Regions from separate parts of the Halalkalibacterium halodurans genome, predicted to be linked through region 2. Evidence: riboswitches for the same ligand, from Rfam matches in the RefSeq annotation. Region 2 holds a riboswitch; each other region holds the start of a gene.
The links. A riboswitch is a leader RNA that binds a small molecule or an ion and turns the genes downstream of it on or off. The one in region 2 is predicted to bind S-adenosylmethionine.
Positions count from the first base shown of each region.

Region 1: another riboswitch for S-adenosylmethionine. It lies ahead of FED51_RS08805 (methionine biosynthesis PLP-dependent protein); the one in region 2 lies ahead of FED51_RS17715 (methionine ABC transporter ATP-binding protein).
Region 3: another riboswitch for S-adenosylmethionine. It lies ahead of metK (methionine adenosyltransferase); the one in region 2 lies ahead of FED51_RS17715 (methionine ABC transporter ATP-binding protein).

Region 1 is NZ_CP040441.1:1,776,692-1,780,896, reverse strand. Features, by position in the region: gene metC (cystathionine beta-lyase) at 1-1,121, opposite strand, end outside; gene FED51_RS08805 (methionine biosynthesis PLP-dependent protein) at 1,118-2,254, opposite strand; SAM riboswitch class I at 2,427-2,536, opposite strand; gene FED51_RS21100 (hypothetical protein) at 2,646-2,807, opposite strand; gene prsW (glutamic-type intramembrane protease PrsW) at 2,868-3,515, opposite strand; gene FED51_RS08795 (asparaginase) at 3,736-4,205, shown strand, end outside.
Region 2 is NZ_CP040441.1:3,618,669-3,622,873, reverse strand. Features, by position in the region: gene FED51_RS17725 (YusG family protein) at 1-194, shown strand, start outside; gene FED51_RS17720 (MFS transporter) at 337-1,578, shown strand; SAM riboswitch class I at 1,690-1,802, shown strand; gene FED51_RS17715 (methionine ABC transporter ATP-binding protein) at 2,020-3,036, shown strand; gene FED51_RS17710 (methionine ABC transporter permease) at 3,086-3,685, shown strand; gene FED51_RS17705 (MetQ/NlpA family ABC transporter substrate-binding protein) at 3,701-4,205, shown strand, end outside.
Region 3 is NZ_CP040441.1:3,440,220-3,444,424, reverse strand. Features, by position in the region: gene pckA (phosphoenolpyruvate carboxykinase (ATP)) at 1-1,122, opposite strand, end outside; gene FED51_RS16750 (hypothetical protein) at 1,371-1,727, shown strand; SAM riboswitch class I at 1,841-1,953, shown strand; gene metK (methionine adenosyltransferase) at 2,108-3,307, shown strand; gene isdC (heme uptake protein IsdC) at 3,716-4,205, shown strand, end outside.

The DNA of each region.
Region 1 (4,205 bases), 1.8 Mb from region 2:
GCCATTAGTTCTTCCGGTTTTTCTAACCCGACTGAAAGTCTAAGCAATCCATCACGAATGCCTCTTGCCTCCCGCTCCTCTTTCGGCATCGCGGCATGGGACATTTTGGCGGGGTAAGACAAGATCGATTCTACCGCTCCTAAACTGACAGCAAAAACAGGGAGCTTTACATGTTCCACGAACCTTCGAACCGCCTCTTCATTTTCTAGCTCAAACGATAGCACAGCGCCAAACCCTTCCGCCTGCCTTTTTTGCAATTCGTGTCCTAGGTGATCTTTTAAACCAGGGTAGTAGACTCGCTTCACTTCCGGGACGCCTAGAAGCCATTCGGCGATCTGCTGAGCCCCTTTCTCTCCGTGCTCCATCCGCACATGAAGTGTTTTCAAACCTCGGAGAACGAGCCATACGTCTTGAACGCCTAAAATAGCGCCGAACGAGTTTTGTAAAAAGGCGAGCTTTTTTCCCAGTTCTTCATCCTTTGTCACCGCCAGCCCTGCGACAACATCACTGTGACCTCCAATAAATTTCGTCGCACTATGGAGGACGACATCGACTCCAAGTTCTAGCGGTCGCTGCAAAGCAGGTGTTAAAAAGGTGTTGTCAAGAAAGGTGAGACATTCGTGTTCTTTTGCCAGTGAAACGACCCCGTGAATGTCGGTAATGTTCAACGTCGGATTGGATGGCGTCTCCATATAAAGGACACGGGTATTTGGTCTGATGGCCGCCGCCACTTCCGCCAAGTTTGTCATATCAACAAATGTATGGTCAATTCCAAGCCGGGTTAAAACTTCCGTTACGAGGCGAAAGGTCCCACCGTACACATCTTTCGTTAAGACAACGTGATCGCCCTTTGATAGGAGCATAAACGCTGTGGAGATGGCAGCCATCCCAGAAGCAAACGCAAATCCATGATTGCCTCCCTCAAGCTCAGCAATCGCCGCTTCGAGAGCATCCCGTGTCGGATTACCCGAACGGCTATAGTCATACGTTCCAAACGTATCAAAGTCAAACTGATGAAACGTAGAAGCGTGTTGGATTGGTACGCTTACCGCACCAGTTGCCTGGTCAACCTTATGCTCATTATGAAGTAGTTTTGTTTGCAAGCTGTACTGTTCGCTCACTGTGCTTCACTTCCTTTCACCGCTGACTGCTCGATGACACGGTTGAACGCTTGATCGAGGTCGGCAATCAAATCACCCACATGTTCGATCCCAACTGAGAATCGCAACAAGCGATTACATACACCGTTAGCGATCCGCACATCCTCTGGAATATCGGCATGGGTTTGCGTCGCCGGATAGGTCATTAAGCTCTCGACTCCCCCTAGGCTCTCTGCAAATGAAATGAGCTTCAACGATTGTAAAAACGGGTTAACCCAGCTCTCCGATTGGATGCGGAAGGAAAGCATCCCACCCCGTCCAGGATAAAGAACATCCGTTACTCCTTCATGCTTTTCTAAGTAAGACGCTATAGCCCTCGCATTGTTTTGATGCTGCTCCATTCGTAGAGCAAGAGTTTTCATCCCACGAATGAGCAACCATGAATCAAAGGCTGAGAGCGTTCCGCCAATTCCGTTATGGTAATAGGCGATCTGCTCACATAGCTCTTGTCCTTTGGCAACAATCAATCCAGCGATGACATCATTGTGTCCGCCTAAGTATTTTGACGCACTATGGATGACGATATGGGCCCCTTCGTTTAATGGTTGTTGTAAAAGTGGCGTATAGAACGTATTATCGACGATCAGCAGCAACCCATGTTTATTAGCAAGGGCGGCAAGCTCACGAATATTTGCTTCTTGCATGAGTGGATTCGTAGGGGTTTCAATAAACAGCGCCTTCGTTTTTTCTGTTATTTGCTGTTCTAACGCTGCAAGATTTCGCGGATCAGCATAGGAGAAAGAAAGCCCCCACTTTTTCCAGCCACCTTCAAACAAGCGGTACGTCCCTCCATACAAATCTTGGGAAGCAATAATTTCATCCCCTGATTGAAAAAGAGAAAAAACCGTTTGGATAGCTGCCATACCGGAACTACAGGCAAACCCTTGATCTCCGTTTTCTAACGTAGCAATCGCCTTTTCAAGCACTTCTCTCGTGGGATTCCCTGTCCGTGCATAGTCATAGCCAGTGGATTCGCCAATTCCGGAGTGACGATAGGCGGTCGAAAAGTAAACAGGCGTGTTGATCGCACCTGTTCGATCATCCATTCGATTTCCGATTTGTACTAAAGCTGTTTCTAATTCTTTACGATTCATGGTTGCTCCTCCTATCCATCTATTGGAAAAATCAGCTCGTCGCCAAGTTGCGAAAGCCTTCATTTTCCTTAAACTATCTGAAAAGTTCGATCTTTTCTGATTGTGTAAAAAAACACCTACCTTCTCGTCATGTAAGATTAAGAAGAAGTAGGTGTTGGATCTCACTCGCTTCCTCTTATCTCTCAAGCAAATAATGCTTGCAGGAATTAGCACCTGACCACAGGATCGTGGCTGGTTGCTGAGGTTTCTTCGGGCCGTTCCCTCCACCTCTCTGGATAAGAATACGAGACACTATTTTGTTTTCAAGACCTTTTTATAAAAATTACAACAATTCTAGCGAAAATGCAACAACATTCTTTCAATTCGTTTATTTTTTCACGGTGCGAATGGATTATTCTGGGGCACCATCAATATAAAGGTGATCTTCGTTGCCACAAATGCATTGTTTAAACCCCGTTTCATACTCTCCTTTTTCGTTTCGGTGGCCACGAAGAATGTAGCGTTCACCGCATTCAGGGCAGCGAATGACGACACGGTACCGTTCCTTTGCCATGCTCTCTACACCTCCATTCATTTTCTTCAAAGGTAGACGTATCTACTTCTCTACCTTTCATTAGCGGTCCAGTTGATTAGCCAGTTTTACTTTTTGTATCGCTACCCACCATAATACCAACATAAAGGGCACCATGACAAAAAGAAAATGCTTGCTCCACAATAACAAAATTGCATCATACAAGCTGTGCAGCAAAACCGGGAGAAAGAGCGAGAGAAAGAGCCATTTCTTTCGATGCTTTTCTTCCATTTTTGCTCGTCCTAAATAGTATCCCATAATCACGCCATAAATTGCGTGGCTTGACACTGGAAGTAACGCCCGACCGATCGCGGTTTCCACACCGTTAGCAATTAAGTATAATCCATTCTCCATAGAGGCAAATCCTAACGAAAGGGAAACACCAAATATAATCCCATCGTACCGACGGTTAAATTCCACATGTTTGTAGGCGAAAAAATAAAGCATAAACCATTTGAAAAATTCCTCGAAAAATCCATAAAGAATAAAGGCTTTTAACAAAGGATTCGCAAAGAAACCTTCCGCAAGAAACGCATGTTGGAGCACCATGACTGGAAACATCAGGAGCGCGCCAATTAAAAAGGTTCGCACGACAAAGCCCAAGGTTTGCGAGCCGTATTCATTTTTCAAATAAAAAAAGCATAGAAGCGCCATGGCTGGAGCAATGGCGGCTGTCAATAAACTGAACACAATGTCTCAACCTCTCCGTCCAAACTCACTACCCCCATTGTAAACGTTTTGTAAGGTTCACGAAATGGATTTGCAATAAGAAAGAGACTTTTTTACAGTTGAACAGCTATGTTATGATGATGCTTGTGAACAACTTGGAGTGAAGGGGTACACTTTGTCAGATTCACTTGTCTGGTTTTCACTCAAACAGTATAACCATTCGCCAAAAGGAGAACGAGCCATGAAAAAAGTTTTAGTTATACACACAGGTGGAACGATTGCGATGCATGAAGATGAAAAAGGGGGCGTACAGCCTAAAGAGACAAATCCCCTGTTTGCCACCGTCGAATCGTTAACATCGATTGCCTCGATCGAAGTCGATGATTTTCTCAATATTCCTTCCCCCCATATGACACCTGAGCTCATGTTTCAGTTGGCTGAGCGACTAAAGAGCCGAGTAGGTAATGAATCGTTTGATGGGGTCGTGATTACACATGGGACGGATACGTTAGAAGAAACAGCCTACCTTCTAGATTTGTTACTCGATTGGGAAGTCCCTGTCGTTGTCACAGGGGCGATGCGTTCCAGTAATGAGCTCGGAGCGGACGGACCACACAATTTTATTTCTGCTGTCAAAACGGCTGCTACAGATGAAGCAAAAGGAAAAGGAGTTCTCGTCGTATTTAACGACGAAATTCATACAGCAAAAAA
Region 2 (4,205 bases):
AGTTGGAGAACGGTCATCTCAACCTATATATCGATCGTGCGAAAATTGGTCGTATTATTGAGACGAATGCTGGATTGCAATATGAAATGGCAGAAGGCTTTGATTTTCGCGATGATAAAGTGTTTCAATATGAAAACCCAGCACCAAATCAAGTGAAGTCTTATGTTGAGGGATGTGACCAGGGCTGGTGCTAAAAAGCTGTAACCCAAGCGAGAACAAGCTCGTTTGGGTTTCTTTAGTGGGGCAAAAAATTCATAGCCCTATTCGCTTCCTATTTCATGAAATTTCTACTAAACTATTTAGGGGTACGAAATTCTTTTGATGAGGAGAAGTGAGATGAGTCGTTTTATTCGTGAGTGGCACCAACAATGTAAAGGGTTTAATCGCAATGTACGCCACTTTTTTGTCTCCTCCCTTTTGTCTAACATCGGTTTAGGGATCTTCATGGTCATTTACAATTATTATATTCGGGAATTAGGATACGATGAACAAGTCAATGGACGCGTGATTGCAATGCAAGCAATGGCCACCGCGATTGCGCTACTACCTGCTGGTTTCATTAGCGATCAAAAAGGGCGAAAAAAGATGATCTTTATTGGTGCCTTGTTGACTGCGATTAGCTTACTGCTGCGTTCAATTTTTGCCGGTGAATCCCTCTTGCTGATGACCGCTTTTATGACAGGTTTTTTTCTCGCGTTTATTCAAGTGTCAGCCATTCCCCTTTTAGCGGAAAACTCATCGGAGAAAGAGCGAGTCCATTTGTTTAGCTTCAACTTTGCTTTAATTATGATCGCTAACGTCATTGGTAATTTACTAGGTGGGATACTGACAGATGCCTGGAATGTATTATGGGGAGTTTCGATGCTTAGTAGTGTTCGTCTGACATTGCTGATTGGTACCGCATGTTTTTTTGCCGCTTTATGGCCAGTGCTGCAAATAGAAGAGCGCTCTAAACAAGCAAATGCTCATCATGAGGACACTTCGCTTATTCAACAAATGAAACAACACCGCTCAAGCCTTAAACTGATCGGCTTATTTGCGATTGCCAATGTGTTAATTGGCTTTGGTTCAGGCCTCGTTATCCCCTATTTAAATTTATATTTTACCGATCGATTCGACATGAGCACGTCCCTAGTTGGCATTGTCCTCTCCATGGGTCAGGCGATGACTGCTATTGCTCTCATGGTCGGGCCGATGGTTGCCCATAAGTATGGCGAAGTACGAGCTGTTGTTTACTTGCAGCTCGCCTCTTTACCCTTTTTGCTCGTGGCCGCTTTTACGATGAACCCTTGGCTGGCCGTCCTAGCCTTTCTTTTCAGGCAAGCATTAATGAATGCTGGTAATCCGATTCAAATGGCGCTGATGATGAGAAGCGTGCATCCGGCGATGAAAGGATTGGCGAATTCAGTTGGACAAATGGTGTTCCAGCTCGGGTGGGCTGTCATGGGTCCTGTTTCTGCTGGAATCGTTGTCGTTTATGGGCCCTATACAGGGTATGCGATCGCCTTTTCAATGACGGCTATCTTATATTTGATCGGATCTGCCTACTTCTTTCTTGTGTTTCAAAGAGTGAATTAAACGAAAATTTAAACTATTTTACTATTGTTGACAAGGACTTTTTACCGTGATATTATTCTGACAATGAACATGCGAATAGTGTAAGAAAATCTCTTACGAATAGTAAGAAAACTCTTATCATGAGAGGTGGAGGGACTGGCCCGATGAAGCCCAGCAACCGCCAAGCAGCAAATCGCTTGGAAAAGGTGCTAATTCCTGCAAAGCGATGCTTTGAGAGATGAGAGAAGGGAAGACGTAAAACATTCCTTTCTGCTCATGGCGGAAAGGTTTTTTTGTTCTATTATGCAGTTTGATTCACGGAATTGTACTTTCTTACGATAATGATTTGCGTGCTCCTTGAGACGAAATTTGCGAGAGTGAGAGTTTTTGCTCTCGTACTGACTTTCGTTAAATTGGTAACGCGTAGACGAACTGATATATTTTTAGAAAAGAGGGCTTAACATGATATCGCTAGACGGCATAAGAAAAGTCTTTAAAGCGAAAACGGGATCGGTTACCGCTGTCGATGGCGTAAATTTAAAAATAAATGAAGGGGAAATCTTCGGTGTCATTGGCTATAGTGGTGCCGGTAAGAGTACCTTGATTCGAATGCTCAACATGTTAGAGCGTCCAACAGAAGGAAGCGTCATTGTGGCGGGGAAGGATCTTTCGAAGCTTTCCGATCGGGACCTTCGGATCGAACGGCAAAAAATCGGGATGATTTTTCAGCATTTTAACCTGCTATGGTCACGAACGGTCAGAAAAAACATTGCATTTCCACTTGAGATTGCAGGGGTTCCGAAAAAGGAGCGAGAAAAGCGAGTCGATGAGCTGATCAATCTTGTCGGTTTGGAAGGTCGAGAAGAGGCGTATCCGTCACAATTAAGTGGCGGACAAAAGCAACGTGTCGGAATTGCGCGAGCGCTTGCCAATAACCCGAAGGTGCTGTTGTGTGACGAAGCAACTTCTGCCCTTGATCCAAAAACGACGGATTCGATCCTCGATCTCCTGGTGGACATTAACGAAAAGCTCGGTCTTACGATTGTGTTAATTACACATGAAATGCATGTCATTCGAAAGATTTGCCATCGGGTCGCCGTCATGGAAGCGGGAAAAGTGGTTGAGGAAGGTCCAGTCCTCGATGTTTTCCGTAAACCGAAGGAGCATATAACAAAAGAGTTTGTAAAACAAGTAACAGAGCCGGAAGAGACGGTTCAGCATTTGCTCAATGAGGTGAAATCAGGACGCATCGTCCAACTAACCTTTGTCGGGGAGTCGGCTGAAAAGCCCCTCATTACAAATCTCATTCGCACCTTTGCAGTCGACGTCAACATTTTGCAAGGGAAAATTTCAAAAACACAAGAAGGTTCGTATGGAACGTTGTTTATCCACCTCGATGGACCGAAGGACGAAATTGAAAAGGCGATTACCTATATGCATGAGCAGCAACTAGAATTGGAGGTGATTGCCGGTGCTTGAGAATTTTAAGTGGGACGCTTTATGGGAAGCGACGAAGGAAACGATTTACATGACGTCCGTATCTGTTGTGGCGACCTTTGTCATCGGAATCATTCTCGGTTTAATTCTGTTTTTAACGAGCAAAGGAAACATGTGGCAAAATGTTGCCATTCATACGGTGTTCAGTGCGATAGTTAACATTTTTCGCTCCATCCCGTTCATTATTTTAATTGTTCTTTTAATTCCATTTACCCGAGCGCTGTTCGGTTCCATGTTAGGAGCCAATGCGGCGTTACCTGCGTTAATTATCGGTGCTGCTCCCTTTTACGCCCGGATGGTCGAAATTGCCTTGCGTGAGATCGATAAAGGGGTGATTGAAGCGGCACAGGCGATGGGGGCCGGCCATTTTCGAATTATTTGCCGTGTCCTTATTCCTGAATCATTCCCAGCGCTTATTTCAGGAATAACCGTAACGGCGATCGCTCTTGTGAGCTATACAGCGATGGCCGGTGTCATTGGTGCCGGTGGATTAGGACACTTTGCCTTTCTTGAAGGGTTTCAACGAAACAACCCTGAGATTACATTGGTGGCAACAATCACGATCCTTTTTCTCGTTTTTATCATCCAATGGATCGGCGATTTTTTCACAAATATAACAGACAAACGATAAGGGGGATTTTTTCAAATGAAAAAGTTTTTAAGCATTATTGGCGCGGCGACGCTTTCGTTATCACTTGTTGCTTGCGGTGGAACTAGTGAAGAGGACACGCAAGGGACTGAAGAAGCAGAAGGAGAAGCATCAGTGGATGAGCCTGTAACGATTAAAATCGGGGCTTCTGCTGTTCCGCATACTGAAGTGCTTGAATTTGCGGCACCTCTACTTGAAGAACGGGGGATTACGCTCGAAATTGAAACATTTACTGATTACATTTTACCTAATACAGCGTTAAGAGATGGAGATATTGATGTGAACTATTTCCAAACGCCAGGGTATTTGGCTCAGCAAATTGAAGAATATGACTATGATTTCGTAAGCCTAGGTGAAGTTCATGCCGAACCGATTGGAATTTATTCAAAAGAGTATAGCAGCCTTGAAGAGCTTCCAGAAGGAGCAGAGATTATTTTCAGTGACTCGATTAGCGACCATGGAAGAATCCTTCCGATCTTTGAACGAGCTGGACTGATTGAGC
Region 3 (4,205 bases), 180 kb from region 2:
GCTCGTGTATCCTGATAAGAAATGGTACATCGCTTGTTCAGGAGTAAGTTTGCTTATTGGAGGCAGCACGCCAAAGGCATCAGCCGTCAAAAAAATAATCGTGTTCGGATGACCTGCGACGCTTGGGATCACACTGTTTGGAATCGCTTCAAGAGAATAAGCTGCCCGTGTATTTTCGGTTAACGATGTATCGTTGTAATCCGGTAGCCCTGTTTTTTCGTCAACGATGACATTTTCAAGAACGGAGCCAAAGCGGATCGCATTCCAAATTTGCGGTTCTTTTTCGTAGGATAGGTTAACACATTTGGCGTAGCAGCCGCCTTCAATGTTAAAAACGCCACGCTCCGACCAGCCATGCTCATCATCACCGATGAGTTTGCGGTTTGGATCAGCTGATAGGGTTGTTTTTCCTGTACCCGACAACCCGAAAAATAGAGCGACATCACCTTCTACCCCAACATTGGCTGAACAATGCATCGATAAGACATCTTGCTTTGGAAGGAGGTAGTTCATAACAGAAAAAATCGACTTTTTCATTTCTCCTGCGTATTCCGTTCCACCAATGAGGACGATACGCTCTTCAAACGAGATGATCACAAATGCTTCCGATCGTGTGCCATCTACCGACGGATCAGCTTTAAAACCTGGCGCTGAGACGATTGTAAACTCAGGTGTATGTTGCGTTAACTCTTCAGTTGTTGGCTGAATGAACAGCTGTTGAGCGAATAAATTGTGCCATGCAAATTCGTTTACGACTTGAAGGGGAAGACGATACGTCTTGTCAGCCCCTGCAAAACCGCGAAATTCAAACAATTCATCTTTATCAGCTAAGTACGTAAGAACTTTTTCGTATAAATGTAGAAACGTTTCCTTTTCAATGGCTTGGTTGACTTGTCCCCATTCGATTTTTTCATGGACAGAAGTCTCATCCACGATAAATTTATCTTTTGGTGAGCGTCCTGTATAAGCCCCTGTAGCTACTGTTAACGCACCAGTATCAGTCAGCCTTCCTTCGCCACGAAGCAATGATTTCTCCACTAAAGTAGAAGCTGGTGCATTTTTTAAGACGTGCTGGTCGCCCAGCAATTGTTCAAGACGTGTTGTAGTTGATATCGTATTCATGCAAGCAGACCCCTCTTCCTAAAAAGAATGTCATGATTTTTATTTAGTATAACACATTTAAATTAATAGTCTATACTATTATTAAAAAATGATAAATGTGACACTTTTTAAATAAAATTAGCTATACATCTTAAGGGAAGTAATGTTCTGCCATTAAGGCTTAGCTTTAGCTAAGTTTTCCTAAAAGGTTCCCCTTTAAGTGAGAGATGCATACGATACAGAAGCATCGGCTTAAGGAGGCTTTTAGCATGCAGGATGTATTTATTCTCGACATTGCAACAATAGCCGCGGTGGTGGCAGCCCTTGTGACCGTCGTCGGCAATGCGGTGAATATGGATAAAAATTATCGTTCGCTGCTTGCTGTTGCAATTGCTTCGGTTCTTTGGTTTTTGCCGAAAGAATGGGGAGAGCAGGTCATTATTGCACTAATCATCGGGTTAACTGCTAGCGGGGTGTACAGCCAAGTAAAACCGAGGGATAATGCAAATGAATTATTACGACTGCAAATGCGAGAAGAAATCCGGCAAGAGATGGAAGAGCATAAGAGTCGTGAGGACCGTCTCCATTCAGAAGAAGAAAATTCACAGCAAACTCGAAAAGAATAGTTGACCATTTTTTCGTCATGAATAACAAGACAAAAGAATGAACATTTTAATAAACAATGATTACCATATTGACACAGTGCCCAATCTACGTTATGATATGTCGCGAACGGATACTCTTATCCAGAGTTGGTGGAGGGACAGGCCCGAAGAAACCCCAGCAACCAACACCTGTTAAACAAAGGTGAAAAGGTGCTAACCTGCAAGGCGTTGCCTTGAAAGATAAGAGGCGAAAGGTATGTTAATTAACCCTTTTCCTCATAATGGAAAAGGGTTTTCCTCATTTTTATACTTTTGCAAGTGTGCTGTGGAGAATGAGTGCCGTATCATGTTTTGCGCAGCCTGCCGTTGGTAAGGGTGTGCTTAAGGGAGGATATTCGTAAATGGCAGATACAAGAAGTCGTCGCTTATTTACATCAGAGTCTGTTACAGAAGGACATCCTGATAAAATTTGTGACCAAATTTCTGATTCCATTCTTGACGAAATTTTAAAGGAAGATCCGAACGCTCGTGTGGCATGTGAAACATCTGTTACGACTGGTTTGGTTCTCGTTGCTGGAGAAATTACGACGAGCACATACGTCGATATTCCTAAAGTCGTACGTGACACCATTAGAAATATAGGATACACTCGTGCAAAATATGGCTTTGATTCGGAGACGTGCGCGGTGTTAACGTCAATCGATGAACAATCACCAGATATTGCTCAAGGTGTTAACCAAGCGCTTGAAGCCCGTGAAGGTCAAATGACCGATGCTGAGATTGAAGCGATTGGCGCAGGTGATCAAGGGTTGATGTTCGGTTATGCGAACAATGAAACGCCTGAACTCATGCCACTACCTATTTCTTTAAGTCATAAACTAGCTCGCCGTTTATCAGAGGCACGGAAAGATGAAATCCTTCCATACTTACGTCCAGACGGAAAAACGCAAGTCACAGTTGAGTACGATGAAAACGATCAGCCTGTTCGCATTGATACCATTGTGATTTCAACACAACACCATCCGGAAGTGACGCTGGAGCAAATTGAAAGCGACCTAAAACAGCATGTCATTCGTTCGGTTGTCCCAGAAGAGCTGATCGATGAAGAAACGAAATACTTTATTAACCCAACAGGCCGGTTTGTGATCGGTGGCCCTCAGGGAGATGCTGGTTTAACGGGACGTAAAATTATCGTTGATACGTATGGTGGATATGCTCGTCACGGCGGTGGTGCGTTTTCTGGAAAGGACCCAACGAAAGTCGACCGTTCTGGAGCATATGCGGCTCGATATGTAGCAAAAAATATTGTAGCCGCTGGTTTAGCTGACAAGTGTGAAGTCCAGTTAGCTTATGCGATCGGGGTTGCCAAGCCAGTGTCGATTTCGATTGATACATTTGGAACTGGTCAAGTGTCAGAGGCACGTTTAGTAGAGCTTGTACGGGAACACTTTGACCTTCGCCCAGCGGGGATTATTAAAATGTTAGATCTTCGTCGTCCAATCTACAAACAAACAGCGGCATACGGTCACTTTGGGCGAACCGATGTTGAGTTGCCGTGGGAGCAAACAGATAAAGCTGAAATTTTACGCCAACAAGCGTAGGGGAGAAGATGACTTCATGATGAGTGGAGTCATCTTTTTTCTTTTATGAAGAAGGGAAGGAAAGCAATTGTGAACACTAGTTTTCTTCAAATCGATCAAAAACTGTGTAAAAAGAAAGAAAAAAACGCACTTCCTAATTGACAATGATTATCATTGTGAGCTACTATTAATTCGTACCAAAACATGACACATAAAGGTGATCGTTGCCATGGGGGTGATGATATCAAAGGATTTAAACAATAAAATATGGGGAAGGGCGCTTTTTTTAAAGTATCAGGTGAGAATGATTATCATGTTCACTTATTTATCACCTGTGTTCGACACCGATCGTTTTATTTTTTTGCGATTGAGTGAGAATAATAATCAATTTCATCAATTATTTTTTCATTGATTGAAAGGAGAAAGGCAATGAAGGGGATTTTATCAAGGTTTCAATGGTTTTTATCCGTTTTTTTAGTTACTAGCTTTATTTCATGGACACTACTTTCGAGCGGTGCCCATGCGCAGAATCTGGCGGATGGTACATACACAATCCAATATACGGTTCTGCATGCCGATAACGATTCGGCTTCAATGGCGAATGATTATTGGGAAAAACCTGCGCGCTTGACGGTTAACGGTGGCAACATGACCATGCAAATGACGATTAACCATAGTTCATGGGTAACAGAATTTAAAGTGCCGAGCAATGGTGGCTTCCGTGATGTAACGGTTGTCAGTACGGACGAAGCAGCGGATAAGCGGGTCGTTGAATTTCCAATTTCAGATCTATCAACTCCGTTAGAGTCAAAGATTCACGTGACGGTGGAAGATATCGACTATGACCATGATTATACGATTCGTCTTTCCTTTGATACGAGCAGTATCCAAGAAGTAAATGTAGCAAGCACAAATGACG